Linked DNA regions of Luteibacter rhizovicinus DSM 16549. The protein of the gene in region 2 binds, or shares a complex with, the protein of the main gene of each other region. Links are inferred from orthologs where the notes say so. Each region holds a gene or a part of one and is shown on either strand. Other genes may lie near its edges.

Evidence for each region. Proteins that work in one complex are often made in the same cells at the same time.
Region 1: the proteins of accD (region 2) and accB are in contact, whole or in part, in a solved structure (PDB 8UXZ), measured with the Escherichia coli proteins. The link is inferred for Luteibacter rhizovicinus DSM 16549 from one-to-one orthologs.
Region 3: the proteins of accD (region 2) and BJI69_RS12680 are in contact, whole or in part, in a solved structure (PDB 8UXZ), measured with the Escherichia coli proteins. The link is inferred for Luteibacter rhizovicinus DSM 16549 from one-to-one orthologs.

Annotation. Positions count from the first base shown.
Region 1 is NZ_CP017480.1:979,859-983,816, forward strand. Bases 1-2,772 are described here. They hold accB (acetyl-CoA carboxylase biotin carboxyl carrier protein), read left to right. Parts: upstream 1-1,041; coding sequence 1,042-1,503; downstream 1,504-2,772. Other genes in these bases: BJI69_RS04540 (DUF1415 domain-containing protein), read left to right, coding at 1-210; aroQ (type II 3-dehydroquinate dehydratase), read left to right, coding at 534-983; accC (acetyl-CoA carboxylase biotin carboxylase subunit), read left to right, coding at 1,515-2,772. Also shown: more of accC, read left to right, coding at 2,773-2,879; prmA (50S ribosomal protein L11 methyltransferase), read right to left, coding at 3,450-3,958. UniProt on the Escherichia coli protein: This protein is a component of the acetyl coenzyme A carboxylase complex; first, biotin carboxylase catalyzes the carboxylation of the carrier protein and then the transcarboxylase transfers the carboxyl group to form malonyl-CoA.
Region 2 is NZ_CP017480.1:3,391,507-3,399,227, reverse strand. Bases 2,862-5,757 are described here. They hold accD (acetyl-CoA carboxylase, carboxyltransferase subunit beta), read right to left. Parts: upstream 4,801-5,757; coding sequence 3,922-4,800; downstream 2,862-3,921. Other genes in these bases: trpB (tryptophan synthase subunit beta), read right to left, coding at 5,638-5,757; trpA (tryptophan synthase subunit alpha), read right to left, coding at 4,838-5,638; BJI69_RS15555 (phosphatase PAP2 family protein), read left to right, coding at 3,284-3,826; BJI69_RS15560 (glycosyltransferase family 4 protein), read left to right, coding at 2,862-3,312. Outside these bases: BJI69_RS15575 (transcriptional repressor), read right to left, coding at 1-265; BJI69_RS15570 (hypothetical protein), read right to left, coding at 305-622; gltX (glutamate--tRNA ligase), read right to left, coding at 615-2,018; more of BJI69_RS15560, read left to right, coding at 2,152-2,861; more of trpB, read right to left, coding at 5,758-6,849; BJI69_RS15535 (phosphoribosylanthranilate isomerase), read right to left, coding at 6,860-7,471; tRNA pseudouridine(38-40) synthase TruA, read right to left, coding at 7,468-7,721.
Region 3 is NZ_CP017480.1:2,796,584-2,800,687, forward strand. Bases 1,187-4,104 are described here. They hold BJI69_RS12680 (acetyl-CoA carboxylase carboxyltransferase subunit alpha), read right to left. Parts: upstream 3,167-4,104; coding sequence 2,207-3,166; downstream 1,187-2,206. Other genes in these bases: tilS (tRNA lysidine(34) synthetase TilS), read right to left, coding at 1,187-1,406; BJI69_RS12675 (NYN domain-containing protein), read right to left, coding at 1,403-2,146; BJI69_RS12685 (hypothetical protein), read left to right, coding at 3,378-3,974; dnaE (DNA polymerase III subunit alpha), read right to left, coding at 3,985-4,104. Outside these bases: BJI69_RS12665 (exodeoxyribonuclease VII small subunit), read right to left, coding at 1-78; more of tilS, read right to left, coding at 111-1,186. UniProt on the Escherichia coli protein: Component of the acetyl coenzyme A carboxylase (ACC) complex. First, biotin carboxylase catalyzes the carboxylation of biotin on its carrier protein (BCCP) and then the CO(2) group is transferred by the carboxyltransferase to acetyl-CoA to form malonyl-CoA.

The DNA.
Region 1 (3,958 bases), 2.4 Mb from region 2 along the record:
CCTGACTTCCAGTTCGAGGGCACCGGTCCCGACGACATCACCAACTACACCAATCGTTCGCCCTACCCGACCCTGCACCTCCTCCGCGAGGACAGCATCGACAAGGCCGTGGCCGCTTTCCCCGAGGCCTCGACGATTTTCGAAGCGAACATGGCGACGTTGGATGAGCTGGGTATCGAGGGCTGGAAGAAGCTGTTCCCGGAGGGGTGAGGTTGTGAGAGCCCCTGTGGGAACCCCTGTGGGAGCCGCTTCAGCGGCGATGCTCTTCCTTTGGCGGGAACCGAGGCAAGCACCTCAAGGTCGCGGCTGCGCCGCGGGTGTATTCACCATTCGCCGATGAATCGGCTCCCACCCCGCCTATGCCCTCGTAACGTTGTTCGGGGCGAATGCGCTGAGGGTCTACCATACGCTGCAGTGTGGAAAGTCACGATCTCCAGCGATCTACGGCGATCTTCACCGAACTGGACAAGTCCGGGGGACAGGCGCACACTGCGCGGCGTTCCGGAACCCCGGATACAAGGCACAGGTGAACAGTGGCCAGGATCCTCGTCCTGCACGGACCCAACCTCAATTTGCTCGGCGTGCGCGAACCGTCGGTCTACGGGCATGAGACCCTCTCCGACATCAATGTCTCGCTGCAGGCCCGCGCCCAGGCGGCCGGCCACGAACTGAGCTGGTTCCAGTCCAACGCCGAGCACGAGTTGATCGCCCGCATCCATCAGGCACGCGACGAAGGCGTCGCCTGGATCCTGATCAACCCGGCTGCGTTCACGCACACGTCCATTGCCATCCGCGACGCCCTTGCCGGCGTGTCGATCCCGTTCATCGAGATCCACCTGTCCAATCCGCATGCGCGCGAGGCGTTCCGCCATCACTCGTATCTGTCCGACCTGGCCACCGGCGTGATCTGCGGCTTTGGCGGTGACAGCTACCGCCTGGCGCTAGAAGCCACCCTGCTCCGCCTGGCGGTGCCCGCGGCCTGACTCCCATTGGCGGTTCGCCCAGCCGGCGGACCGCATCCACCACCAGAAGGTTTGTCCCATGGACCTGCGCAAGATCAAGAAACTCATCGACCTGCTCGAGGAATCGAACCTCGCCGAGCTGGAAATCAAGGAAGGCGAAGAAGTCGTACGCCTGTCCCGCGTGCCGAAGGGCACCGCTGCGCCGCAGATGTACGCCGCCCCGATGCAGCAAGTCGCTCCGGTGGCCGCCGCTCCCGTCGCCGTCGCGCCCGCCGCCGCTGCACCGGTCGAAACCGGTCTCCCGGCTGGCCACGTGACCAAGGCGCCGATGGTCGGCACCTTCTACGCCTCGTCGACGCCGGGCGCCCCGGCGTTCGCCACGGTCGGCAAGCAGGTCAAGGCAGGTGAAACGCTGGGCATCATCGAAGCGATGAAGATGTTCAACCAGATCGAGGCCGACGTCTCGGGCACCGTCGTCGCTGTCCTGGTCGAGAACGGCCAGCCGGTCGAATTCGACGAACCCATGTTCGTCATCGCCTGAGGCCTGACACCATGCTCGAGAAGGTAGTCATCGCCAACCGCGGCGAAATCGCGCTGCGGGTGCTGCGCGCGTGCCACGCGCTCGGCATCAAGACGGTCGCGGTGCACTCCACCGTGGATCGCAACCTCAAGCACGTCGGCCTGGCCGACGAATCGGTATGCATCGGCCCGGGTCCCTCGGCCGACAGCTACCTCAACATTCCCCGGATCATCGCCGCCGCCGAGATCACCGACGCCCAGGCGATCCATCCGGGCTACGGCTTCCTCTCGGAGAACGCCAACTTCGCCGAACAGGTCGAGACCTCGGGCTTCATCTTCATCGGCCCGACCGCCGATGTGATCCGCCTGATGGGCGACAAGGTCGAAGCCATCCGCGCCATGAAGGCGGCCGGCGTGCCGTGCGTGCCCGGCTCGGGCGGCCCGTTGGGCGACGACACCGACGAGAACATCCGCATCGCCCGTGAGATCGGCTACCCGGTCATCATCAAGGCGTCGGGCGGCGGCGGTGGTCGCGGTATGCGCGTCGTGCGCACTGAGGCCCACCTCGCCAACTCCATCGTCATGACGAAGCAGGAAGCCAAGGCGGCTTTCAGCAACGATCAGGTCTACATGGAGAAGTTCCTGGAGAATCCGCGCCACGTGGAGATCCAGGTGCTTGCCGACGGCCAGGGCAATGCGATCCACCTCGGTGAACGCGACTGCTCCATGCAGCGCCGCCACCAGAAGGTTGTCGAAGAAGCACCGGCGCCCGGCATCACCCCGGAAATGCGCGCCCAGATCGGCAAGGTCTGCGTCGACGCCTGCCTGCGCATCGGTTATCGCGGCGCAGGCACCTTCGAATTCCTGTTCGAGGGCGGCCGCTTCTACTTCATCGAGATGAACACCCGTATCCAGGTGGAGCATCCGGTGACCGAGCTGGTGACCGGCATCGACCTCGTTCGCGAGCAGTTGCTCATCGCTGGCGGCGAGAAGCTCTCGATCCGCCAGGAAGACATCGTGTTCACCGGTCACGCCATCGAGTGCCGCGTGAATGCCGAGGATCCCGACACCTTCATGCCGAGCCCCGGCACGGTGAAGCGTTTCGAGGCGCCGGGTGGCCCGGGCGTACGCGTCGACACCCATCTCTACGATGGCTACCGCATCCCGCCGAACTACGATTCGATGATCGGCAAGATCATCGTGCACGGCCCGGATCGTGCCACCGCCATCGCGCGCATGCGCATGGCGTTGAACGAGACCGTGATCGAAGGCGTGAAGTGCAATATCCCGCTGCAGCAGCGCATCATGGCCGACGTCGGTTTCCAGCAGGGTGGACAGAACATCCACTATCTGGAAAAGCGCATGGCGGAGCAGAAAGAAACGCCGCCTCCGGTGTGAGGTTTCGATAAGAAGGCCGGAGTCACGCGGTGATCTCACTGCGTGACTTCGGCCTTTTTTGTTGCACCTGTGGCATCCGCGGCACCTGTGGGAGCCGCCCGACCCCTGTGGGAGCCGCTTCAGCGGCGAACCCTCAGGCTATCGGACCTTCGAGTGAGGCCTTGTGTTGCATCGGGTGAGCGGTTGAACCTCCTGCACGATGCGATGTTCGGCCTCGTTCGCGATATCAGCGCTGAGGATTCGCCGATGAATCGGCTCCTACAACAGCAGCGCCTCGAGCTTGTGGGCGGTGCGCGCGACCGCACGCAACCGCAGCGTGCGGTGGCGCGAGGGGCAAGGCCCTTGGGGCCGCATAAGCTGAGGGCGGCCCCGACTCCCTGACGGAGCGAGAGAGAAGCTACCGCCCGCCTCGAAGAGCTGCGCCGGCGGCCCCAAGGGCCTTGCCCCTCGCGGCTTTCGCTAGCGATGACTGCACTGGCTTCTTTGCTCTGTCGGCTTTTCGCCGCTGAAGCGGCTCCCACATGGTTTGATCACCGCTGAAGCGGCTTCCACATTTAACAGCTGTCCGATTCAGCTACGGCGACGACCGCTGATGCGCACCCAGTCTTCCAGCGTGCGCACTTCGAGATCCTCGAACCATTCCGCATAGCGCACCAGCAATTCCTCGTGCTGCCCATGAAGGATGCCCGACAGCGCGAACGGTGCACCCGGCTTCACGGCGGCGGCAAAGGTCGGGGCAAGCTCACCCAGCGGCCCTGCGAGGATATTCGCGACAAGCACATCGGCGAGCTCGGTCGGCGCCTCGCCCGGCAGATAGACGGCCAGATCCGCATGCACGCCGTTACGCTCGGCGTTGTCGTGCGAGGAAATGAGCGCTTGCGGATCGTTGTCGATGCCGACGGCGCGGGCGGCGCCCAACTTCAGTGCCGCGATCGCAAGGATGCCGGAGCCGCAGCCGTAGTCGAGAACCAGCTTGTCGGCCATCTGCTGGCCATCCAGCCACTCCAGGCACATCGCGGTGGTCGGGTGCGTGCCCGTGCCGAAGGCCAGGCCGGGGTCGAGGCGGACGACGACGATGT
Region 2 (7,721 bases):
TGTGAATAAAGCTGTTCTCGAGCAGGAAATCGAGTGCCCGATAGACCGTCGGCGGCGCCGCATTGCCGTGCTTCTCGCGAAGACGGTCCAGCAGGTCGTAGGCCTTGACGGGTTTGCCTGCGCTGGCGACCAGCTCGAGGACTTCACGACGTAACGGCGTCAGCCGCAGGCCACGCTCGTTCGAGGCGTGCTCGACCGCCGCGACGAAGCTGCGTGCGTCGTCGTGGTGCTCATGATCGTGTCGGTGGGCGGCTTGCGTGGTCACATCGAATCCTCGTGTCCGTCAGTCTAACATGAGGCCACGTCAGCGTTTTTTCGAGCCCGGTAACGGTGGGGGCTGCGGGCCGCCGACCGGCGATGACGGCGGCAGCGGCGGCGGGCCCCGCTTCGGTATGAAGGGGATGACCCAGCCAAAGGGACCCAGGACGAGCGCCCCGACGATGCCTGCCATGGTCCTCCCCCGCCACCAGCCCAGTAAGGCGCCGACGGCGATAAAGAAGACCTGCCAGGCAATCAGGTTCCACCAGGGGACCAGGCCCATCAGGTTGCTGAAGATGCGCAGCGACGCACCGGGGTCGTCGGGATCGACCCCTTGCATCGCCCGCGCGAGAAGCTCATCCACGCGAGCGGGCGAGCGCCTCGTCGATGCGCGAGATGGCACCCTCGCGACCGGCGAGGTAAATGGTGTGCTCGATCGACGGCGACACCTGGGTGCCCGTCATCGCCACGCGCAGCGGCGCGGCGACTTTGCCCATGCCCAGCTCCAGCGACGCCGCCACGCGCTCGACCGCGCCGTGAATGGCCTCGGGCGTCCACGCCGGCAGCGCGGCCATTTCGGCCTTTGCCGCTTCGAGCGCGGCCGGCGCCGTCTCGGTGCGCAGGTGCTTCTCGATGGCTTTGTCGTCCCAGGCCAGGATCGGGCCGTACCAGATCGTCGCGCGCTCGGCCATTTCCTTGAAGGTCTGCACGCGGTCACGCAAGGCGACGACGACATCGGCCGGATTCGGGCCCTTCGCCGGATCGATGCCGATCTTCTCCAGATGCCAGGCCAGCTCGAGACCGAGCACGGCCGGATCGTCCGTCTTCAGATAGTGCTGGTTGAGCCAGGACAGCTTGTTGACGTCGAAGCGCGACGCCGCCTTGTTGACATCGGCGACGTCGAACAGGGTCTTCATATCGTCGACCGAGAAGATCTCCTGGTCGCCGTGCGACCAGCCGAGTCGAACCAGGTAGTTGAGCAGCGCATGCGGCAGGAAGCCATCGTCGCGATACTGCATGACGCTCACCGCGCCGTGGCGCTTGGACAGCTTCTGGCCGTCCGGGCCCAGGATCATCGGCAGGTGCGCGAACTCGGGCACGGGTGCACCCAGCGCCTTGTAGATGTTGATCTGGCGCGGCGTGTTGTTGACGTGGTCGTCGCCGCGAATCACTTCCGTGATGCCCATGTCGATGTCGTCCACGACGACGGCGAAGTTGTAGGTCGGGAAGCCGTCCGAGCGGAAGATGACGAGATCGTCGAGCTCTTCATTGGACCACTCGATGCGCCCCTTCACCTTGTCGTCGAAAACAACGCTGCCGGTGGCCGGGTTCTTGAAACGGATGACGCGGTTCGGATCGTCACGCATCGGCTCGTCGCGATCGCGGTAGTAGCCGTTGTAACGCGGCTTCACGCCTGCAGCCATCGCCGCGTTGCGCATCGCCTCGATCTCTTCCTTGGTCTCGTACGCGTAGTAGGCCTTGCCCTCACGCAGCAGCTGCTCGGCGACCTCGCGGTAACGATCCATACGCAGGGTCTGGTAGTACGGGCCTTCGTCGTGCACGAGGCCAAGCCAGGACATGCCGTCGAGGATGGCCTGTACGGCCTCCTGCGTGGACCGCTCACGGTCGGTGTCCTCGATTCGCAGCACGAACTCGCCGCCGCGGCGGCGGGATTCCAGCCAGCAATACAACGCGGTGCGGGCACCACCAATATGCAGGTAGCCGGTGGGACTGGGAGCGAAGCGGGTACGGACGGTCATCGTGTGGGTCGTTCGGCAGGCAAGACCGCGATTTTAACCCAGCCATGCTGTCATATGCCGGTCATGCCCCGATAACCGCCCGGACACGCCATTGCGCGAGCATGCGTCAAGCCAGGCCAGAAGGGGCACCGCCATGCGAGTCGGCATCGTCACCGAGACCTACGCACCGGAGGTCAACGGCGTAGCCCTTACCGTCCAGGCGCTCGCCCGCGGGCTCGTCCGGCGGGGTCACTCCGTCGACCTCATCCGGCCGATCCATCCGGAGACGCCGCCACTGAGCGATGCCGGCATGGAGGTTCTGGCCGTCGAAGGCGCCGCCCTGCCTCGCTACGCCGGGCTCCGCTTCGGCCTGCCCGCCCGCTTCCGCATCGAACGCCGCTGGCGCGCGGACCGCCCCGATGCGATCTACGTGGCGACGGAAGGCCCGCTGGGCTGGACCGCTGTCAGCGCCGCTCGTCGGCTCGGCATCCCTGTCGCCACGGGGTTCCACACGCGATTCGACTTCTACGTCGGCCATTATGGCTTCAGCGCCCTGACACCCATCGTCCGCCGCTACCTGGCCCGCTTCCATCGCCGGGCGCAGACGACCCTCGTACCGACGGGCCAACTCGCCAGCGAGCTCAACGATCTCGGCGTCCACGACGTGCGTGTCCTTCGACGCGGCGTCGATACCGCGCGCTTTCATCCGGAGCATCGCGATGAAGCCCTGCGCGACAGCTGGGGTGCCGGTCCCGACACGCCGGTAGTACTCAGCGTCGGGCGCGTGGCACCGGAAAAAAACCTGCACGTGGTCATCGAGGCCTATCGCGCACTCGCACGTCGGGTACCTCACGCACGCTGCGTCATCGTCGGCGACGGCCCGGGCCGGGCAGCGCTCGAAGCGGCTAACCCGGATGTGATCTTCGCCGGCACGCGCCGCGGCGATGAACTGGCTGCGTTCTACGCCAGCGCCGATCTCTTCGTCTTTCCCAGCCTCACCGAAACCTTCGGCAACGTCGTGCTCGAGGCGATGGCCTCCGGCATCCCGGTCGTCGCCTACGCCGAAGCCGCCGCGCGTGAGTTCATCCGCAACGGCCAGAACGGCATTCGCGTCGCGCCAGGTAACGAAGGCGGTCTGATCGAACGCGCGGCCACCCTGGGTGCCGATGCCACGGTGCGTACGGCCATGGGGCATGCCGCACGCGTTTCTGTCGCCAACCTCTCGCCCGAGTCGGTCGTCAACGACTTCGAAGCCATCATGCGATCCCTGTCCGAGGAGAATGTCCATGAACGGAGCACCGCCGTCGCCGCGTAGGGCGAGCCTCGATCGCCGCATGTGCGTCGCCGCCAATCGCTGGGGAGCACGCCGGGCCATCGGGATCTTCTTCGGCGCCATCAGCCGGCTCGGCGATGGCGTTTTCTGGTATTCGCTGATGACGGTCATCGCGCTCGTCGGCGGCTGGCACGGTGTCGCTGTGGCCGTCCAGATGGCCGTCACCGGTCTGACCGCACTGATGCTTTATCGCGTACTCAAGCGCTGGACGCGCCGTCCGCGACCGTTCCGCACCTGTCCCGGCGTCATCGCCCACGTACCGCCGCTCGACGAATTCAGTTTTCCGTCCGGGCATACGCTGCAGGCCGTGGCGTTCACCGTTGTCGCGGTGGCGCACTACCCGATCCTCGCGCCTTTCCTGATCGGCTTTGCGGCGCTGATCGGAGCGTCTCGTGTCGTTCTTGGACTGCACTATCCGAGCGATGTGCTTGCCGCGACCGTGATCGGCGCGGGTCTTGGCAGCTTGTCGCTGTGGGCGGAGCGCGTGCTGGTGTGACGCCATGTGGCGCGCTAGCCAGACCAAAAACACAAAAAGCCCGACCGAGTCGGGCTTTTTGCTATCGCCGCTGAAGCGGCTCCCACACCCTCACATCACGCGGCGGCGCGCGGCGCCTTCTGCATGATGCCGAGCATCGCGCCGAGCTTGTCGCGCATTTCGCGGCGATCGACGATGACGTCGATGGCGCCGTGTTCGACCAGGAAGTCGGGACGCTGGAAGCCTTCCGGAAGGGTCTCGCGCACGGTCTGTTCGATGACGCGAGGTCCAGCGAAGCCGATCAGGGCTTTCGGCTCGGCGACATTGATGTCACCCAGCATGCCCAGGCTCGCCGAGACACCACCGGTGGTCGGGTGGGTGAGCACGGAGATGTACGGCACGCCGGCGTCGCGCATGCGTGCCAGCGCAGCCGAGGTCTTCGCCATCTGCATCAGCGAAAACAGGCCTTCCTGCATGCGGGCGCCACCCGTGGCGGCAAAGCACACCAGGGCACTCTTGTCGGCCAGGGCGCGCTCGGCGGCCCGGGCGAACTTCTCGCCGACCACCGAGCCCATCGAGCCGCCCATGAAGGCGAACTCGAAGGCGACCGAGACCACCGGACGATCCAGCAGACGGCCGGACATCGCGATCAGCGCGTCCTTCTCGCCCGTGGCTTTCTGCGCCGCGGTGACGCGGTCCTTGTACTTCTTCTGGTCCTTGAACTTCAGTGCGTCGACCGCTTCCATCTTCGCCCAGAGCTCGGTGGTGCTGCCCTCGTCGAAGAAGGCGTTCAGGCGCACGCGCGCGCTGATCGCGTGGTGATGGCCGCACTTCGGGCAGACCATCAGGGACTTCTCGAGCTCCGGCTTGTAGAGGACCGTGCCGCAACCGGCACACTTTTCCCACACGCCCTCGGGCACCTTGCCCTTGTTATCGCCGGCCGCGCGCTGCTGGGCGCGGGTCTTCGGCGTCATGATTTTCTGCAGCCAGTTCATCGTTGTCTCCGTGGATCCGTTCTAACGCAACGGCCGTTCAGCGCGCGTCGAGCGCAGCGCGGATCGGCGCGAGAAATTCGTGTGCCCTGCCCGCGAGATCGTCTGCCGAGGTCGCGCCGGAAAGGCGGTCGACCAGGGCACTGCCGATGACCACGGCGTCGGCGAAGGCGCCGATCGCCACGGCACTGGCCGCGTCGCGAACACCGAAGCCGACGGCTACCGGTGCCTTCGACTTCGCTCGGATACCCGCCACGCGCTCGGCGATGTCGCCGGTGCTCAGCTGGGCGGCCCCGGTGATGCCAGCGAACGACACATAATACAGGAAGCCCGCGGCGGCCTCGCTGAGGGCGGTCAGCCGCGCTGCCGTGGTCGTCGGCGACGCCAGCAGGATCTGGTCGAGGCCGGCTGCCCGGAGCGGTGCGAGCACGTGCGACTCCTCCAGCGGACAATCTACCATCAGGACGCCATCGACACCCTTCTCCACGGCATCTTCGGCGAACTCCTCGTAACCATACATCTCGATGGGATTCAGATAGCCCATCAGGACGATCGGCGTTTCGTCGTCCGTCTCACGAAATGCCGCGACCCAGGCCAGTACATTGTGCAGGCCGACGCCCTTGGCGATGGCGCGCTCGCTGGCGTGCTGGATGACCGGGCCATCCGCCATCGGGTCGGAAAACGGTACGCCAAGCTCGATCACGTCGGCGCCGGCGGCGACCAGGGCGTGCAGCATCGGCACCATGTCATCGGGCGACGGGTCGCCTGCGGTGACGAAAGGAATCAGACCCGTGCGGCCGGCGGCCTTCAGCGCCGCAAAACGACGTTCGATGCGGCTCATCAGAGTTCGATCCCTTCACGCTCGGCGATCGTGTGCACGTCTTTGTCGCCACGACCGGAAAGATTGGCGAGCACGAGGCCGTCCTTCGGCAGCTCGCGTGCGAGCTTGATCGCCTGGGCGATCGCGTGGCTCGACTCCAGCGCCGCGAGGATGCCCTCGGTACGCGCCAGCAGGTGGAAGGCTTCCAGCGCTTCGTCGTCGGTGATGCCGACGTACTCGGCACGGCCGGCATCCTTCAGGAAGGCATGCTCGGGGCCGACGCCGGGATAATCCAGGCCTGCCGAGACCGAATGGGTTTCGACGATCTGCCCGTTCGCATCCGACAGCACGTACGTGCGATTGCCATGCAGTACGCCCGGCTTGCCGGCGGCGAGCGAGGCGGCGTGCCGCCCTGTTTCGATACCGTCACCGGCCGCCTCGGCGCCGACGATGCGCACGTCGCGGTCGTTGAGGAACGCGTGGAAGATGCCGATCGCATTCGACCCACCACCGACACAGGCGGTGACGACATCGGGCAGACGGCCGAACTGCTCGAGCACCTGCTCGCGCGCTTCGCGCCCGACGATGGCGTTGAAGTCACGCACCATCTGCGGATACGGGTGCGGGCCGGCGACCGTGCCGATGATGTAGAACGTGTCGGCGACGTTGGTCACCCAGTCGCGCATCGCCTCATTGAGCGCATCCTTGAGCGTCTTCGAGCCCGAGGTGACCGGCACCACGTCGGCGCCGAGCAGGCGCATGCGATAGACGTTGATCTTCTGGCGCTCGATGTCCACGGCGCCCATATAGACCACGCACTTCAGGCCCATGCGCGCGGCGACGGTCGCACTCGCCACGCCGTGCTGGCCAGCGCCGGTCTCGGCGATGATCCGCGTCTTGCCCATGTGCCGGGCAACCAGCGCCTGGCCCACGGTGTTGTTGATCTTGTGCGCGCCGGTGTGATTGAGGTCTTCCCGCTTGAGCAGGATGCGCGCGCCGCCGACATGCGCGGACAGGCGCTCGGCGTGATAGACCGGACTGGGGCGACCGACGTAGTACTTGAGGTCGCGATCGAGTTCGGCGATGAAAGCGGGATCCGTCCGCAGCTTTTCGTACGCGGCGGTCAGTTCGGCGAGCGGCTCCATGAGCGTCTCAGCCACGTAGATGCCGCCGTAAGCCCCGAAGCGCCCATGCGCATCCGGATAGGCGTGGAAATCCGCGATCTCGGTCATTGCCTTCTCGTTATCGTCGTACAGCAGAAATGAAGCGTTCCATCTTAGCCCGATCCTTGATGCCGGGCGACGACTCGATCCCGCTGGAGACGTCCACGGCCCAGGGCCGCGCCACGCGAATGGCTTCGGCCACGTTGTCGGCATCCAGGCCGCCGGCAAGGATCAGGGGCTGCGCAAGATCCTTCGGCATCAACGACCAGTCGAAGCACTGGCCGCTACCGCCCTGCTCGCCGAGGCCATGGCCATCGAGCAGCAGACCGGCCGCGCGAGGGAACCGATGCAGGCGCTCGAGCGCACTCGCGCCCTCGCCCATCGCGATGGCCTTCGTGTAGCGGACTCCGTAGGCAGCGCAGTCCTCGTCGGTTTCGTCGCCGTGGAATTGCAGCATGTCCGGACGCAGGACGCGCAGCACTTCGTCGATGAACGCAGGCTCATCGTCCATCACCAGCGCGACGGTCGTGATGTAGGGCGGCACCGCGTCGCGCAGCCGTGCCGCGGCGGTCGGGTCGACGAAGCGCTTGCTGCGCCGTGTCATCACGAAGCCGATGGCATCGACACCCAGGCCAGCAGCCAGCTGTACGTCGTCCAGGCGGGTGAGTCCGCAAAACTTGATCCGGGTCATAGCGTCACTTCCTGTGGCAGCCCCCAGTGGGCTTCGTAAAGAGGACCGAGGAAAGTCAGGCCTTCCGCCGGTGCCGTCGCACCTGCAACCTCGCGGTCGCGGCCAGCGAGCAGTTCGGCCATCCAGCCGACGCTCTCCTCGCCGCGCCCGATCCGCAGCAGCGAGCCGACGATGTTGCGCACCATGTGGTGAAGAAAGGCATTTGCTTCGATTTCCACGACGACGTGGATGTCTTCGCGAAAAACACGGA
Region 3 (4,104 bases), 600 kb from region 2 along the record:
TTGCTCGAGCTCGTCGAGCGAATGCTCGAATTCGGCAATGGATGACGCGGGTGCAACAGGGGCGGGGGACTTCGGCATGCCCGCAAAATTAGCTCACATGGCCTTTTTGATCAATCGGAAACGCCGCGCTGCCATACCGGCAAGGCACCTATTCCGTCGAACAAAGCCTTACCGCGATCGTTCATCCAGCGGTCGCCGACCGCGATCAGGCTGCCGTTTTCGCACAGCAGGGGCATGCGCGGTCGCCGCCAGGGCGGCACGGCGCCTTCCTGGAAAAGATCGCGCAGTTCCTTGGTGATGTGGTTGCCTGCGGTGCGAATCCGGTCGCCGCCGCGCCGGTAGCGCACGGTGAGCGGTTCGGCGAGGCGCGCGCCGCCCAGCGTCAGCACGCCGCCGCCGGGCAGGGCCATCGGTTCGCCGTGCCACAGGCCCGTCCATGCCTCGTCGAACGGCTGGTACCGGGACATGGCCCACAACCGCCCCTTCCAGACGCGAACTTCCGTGTCCTGCCAGCCGACGAGTGGCAGGCGTTCTGCCGAGGCCTCGCGTATCTGCCGCTCGAGCGCCTCTCGCTGCGCCGTCGTCGGTGCGCTCAGGCCAGTGGCGTGCAGCCAGTGGTCCAGCAGCGGGGCGCGCCAGGCCGGGCGCAGGTCGAGCCATTCACGGGCGTCGAGGGTGTTCTCGTCGCGGCGCAGGTGGTCGAGTGCATCGATCCAGCTCTCACGCAAGGCGTCCGCCGCCTCCCGGCACAGGCGCGCGCTGTGCGTGATGCTGACGGGTGCCTGCGGCCATTGCGCGATCAGGGCGGGCATGACGGTGGCGCGGAGGTAGCCCCGTGCGATGCGCGGGTCGTCGTTGGAGGGGTCGTGCAGGGTCGACAGTCCATGTGTGGCGACATGGTCGAGCAGCGCGGCACGCGGGAGATCCAGCAGCGGGCGCCACAGCATCCCGGCGGCGAGCGGGCGCATCGCCTGCATCCCCGCCAGTCCGTCCGGACCCGCGCCACGCATCAGCTTGAGCAGCACGGTTTCCATCTGGTCGTCGCGATGGTGGGCGAGCACGATGTGTTCGCCGGGCCTCAGCGCCGCAGCGAAGGCGTCGTGGCGTGCGCGTCGCGCAGCGGCCTCGATGCCTTCGCCGCGCGTTAGGTCCACGGTGACTCGTACCACCTCGATCGGCACACCAAGCGAATCGCACATCCGGCGGCAGTGCACGGCCCAGGTGGCGCTATCGGCATGCAGCCCGTGGTCGACATGCAAGGCGCGCAGCGCCGGCCGCGGCATCTGGCCGGCGAGTGCGTGCAGCAGCGCGGTGGAGTCCGGGCCGCCACTGAAGGCGACGACAAGCGCAACGCCCGGCACGTCGTCCAGGGCTGCGGTGAGGTGATCGATCAGCGAGACGTTCATTTACCTTTGGCACGGAGGCGAACGAAGAGATGCCTTGCGTTGCCGATCGCGCGCTCCTCGACCTCGAACAGGCCGATGCCGTGGATCAGCCCGCTCAGTTTCGAGTAACCGTAGTTGCGCGAGTCGAACTCGGGCGAGCGCTTGTTGATGATGCTGCCGATGGCGCCGAGACTCGCCCAGCCGTTCTCGTCGGAGCCGGCGTCGATGGCGTTGCGGATCAGGTTGACCAGCTTGGTGTCGCCGCGCAGCTCGTGCGCGGTGCGCTGTACCGGCGGCTCGGAGGCTTCGTTCTCCACCGTGCCGACGAGCACTTCCGTGTAGACGAACTTGTCGCAAGCGGAGACGAAGGGTTTGGGGGTTTTCTGCTCGCCGAAACCGTAGACCATGAGGCCGGCTTCGCGGATGCGCGAGGCCAGCCGCGTGAAGTCGCTGTCACTGGAGACGATGCAGAAGCCGTCGAAGCGATTGGAGTAAAGCAGGTCCATCGCATCGATGATCATCGCCGAGTCCGTGGCGTTCTTCCCGGAGGTGTAGGCGAACTGCTGGATGGGCTGGATCGAATGATCGAGCAGGGCGGTCTTCCAGCCGTTGAGGTGTGGGCCGGTCCAGTCGCCGTAGATCCGTTTCACATGGGCGGTGCCGTACTTGGCGACTTCGGCGAGCAGGCCGTCGACGATCGCGGGACGCGCGTTATCGGCGTCGATGAGGACGGCGAGCTTATCGGTGACGTCGTTGGCCATGGTTCGATCCGCGTGCGGGGCATGGAAGCCCGATGGTACCCCGCCGCGATGTGTCGAAGCTCAGCCTTCGGTGAAGGCGCCGTAACCGCGCAGACGCTGGTAACGCTTCTCGAGCAGCTTATCGACGCCGAGCGTTTCGAGTGCATCGAGCTCGTTGAGCAGCACGGCCTTGAGGCGAATCGCCATGGACTGGGCGTTGCGGTGTGCACCACCCAGCGGTTCGCGCACGATCTTGTCGATCAGGCCATTTTCGAGCAGGCGCGGGGCCGTGAGACCCATGACTTCGGCGGCGTCCTTGGCCTTGTCGGCGCTCTTCCACAGGATGGAGGCGCAACCTTCCGGGGTGATGACGGAGTAGGTCGAGTACTGCAGCATCAGCGTGCGATCGCCGACGCCGATGGCGAGTGCGCCGCCGGAACCGCCTTCACCGGTCACGGTGCAGATGATCGGCACGCGCAGTTCGGCCATCTCGAGCAGGTTCCGGGCGATGGCCTCGGACTGCCCGCGTTCTTCGGCATTGATACCTGGCCACGCACCGGCGGTGTCGATGAAGGTGAACACCGGGATGCCAAAACGCTCGGCCATCTTGAACAGGCGCAGCGCCTTGCGGTAACCCTCGGGGCGCGGCATGCCGAAGTTGCGCTTCACCTTGGCCTTCGTGTCGCGGCCCTTCTGGTGGCCGACGATCATCACGGAGCGGCCGTTGATCCGGCCGAGGCCGCCGACGATCGCCTGGTCGTCCGCGAACATGCGGTCGCCCTTGAGCTCGTGGAATTCCTCGCACATGGCCTGGATGTAATCCAGCGTGTACGGGCGTGCCGGATGGCGCGACACCTGGCTGACCTGCCAGGGCGTGAGGTTGCGGAAGATCTCGGCGGTCTTGATCTTCAGCTTTTCACGCAGGCGGCCTACTTCCTCGTCGATATTGAATGCCTGCCCGCTGCTGGCGTGGCGAAGCTCTTCGATCTTCGCTTCCAGCTCGGCAATGGGTTGTTCGAAATCGAGGAAGTTGGGATTCATGAAATAGGGTGCATCCGGGCAAGACCGCTGATTATACCTAGTGGCGCCCGGCGCGGTGTGCGCAAGGGTACGGACGACAGAGGATCGGTGTAAGTGATTGAGCGGATTTCTGAAATCCGTGTAGGTCGACCGCCTGATCAGGCGTTGGGCTCGCCCGCGATGCAGCCCTCCATGCTCCAATCGCCTCACCCCCAACCATCAAGGAATGATGATGCGCAAATCCCTCCCCGCCTTCCTGCTCGCGTCCGCTGTCGCCCTGGGTGGCACCGGCACGGCCCTGGCCGGCGATCCCGGGCGGCTTCCGGACCTCCCGGCCTGTGTCCTCGGGCAGGCCTACGATGGCGCCTGCCTCCTGCCCCTGAAGGACGGTCAGTTCACGGACGGCAGCCTGTCGTCCTGGCGTCGCGTCGGTCTGCCGGGTCACGGTGTCGACCCCGACGGCATGACCTATGCGGCCCTGCCGACGGGCAGCGGCATCTCGCAAGCGGTCTACGCCCATACGGGCCAGAATACGGCCGATGCCGTCTATGCCGTGCGCTTTCGCGTCCGCGCCGAGCACGATCAGGCGCAGGTACGCGCCACGCTCTCGATGAGCACCGACCAGGGTGCTGGCAGGGTTGTCCTGGGTCACATCACCAGCACGGCGCAGGCGGAGGAATGGAGCACCGTGGCATTGAGCGTGCAGGGTCGCCCTTACGCCGCCCCGGCACACGTGCTGCTGGAAATCGAGAACGAAGGCGGCGCGCACACGACCGTGCAGGTGGACGACGTCGCGCTCGTCCAGAACACCGACGTGGACGTGCTCTGATCGGAACGGCTTAGTCGGCCGGCCGCACCAGTCGCAACTCGGTGCCCAATACTCCCGGCAAGGCGCGCAGTGTGCGCATCAGGTCGGGCAGGGCACGTACCCGCCAGGCCTCGCCCAGTTCGAAGCTGGC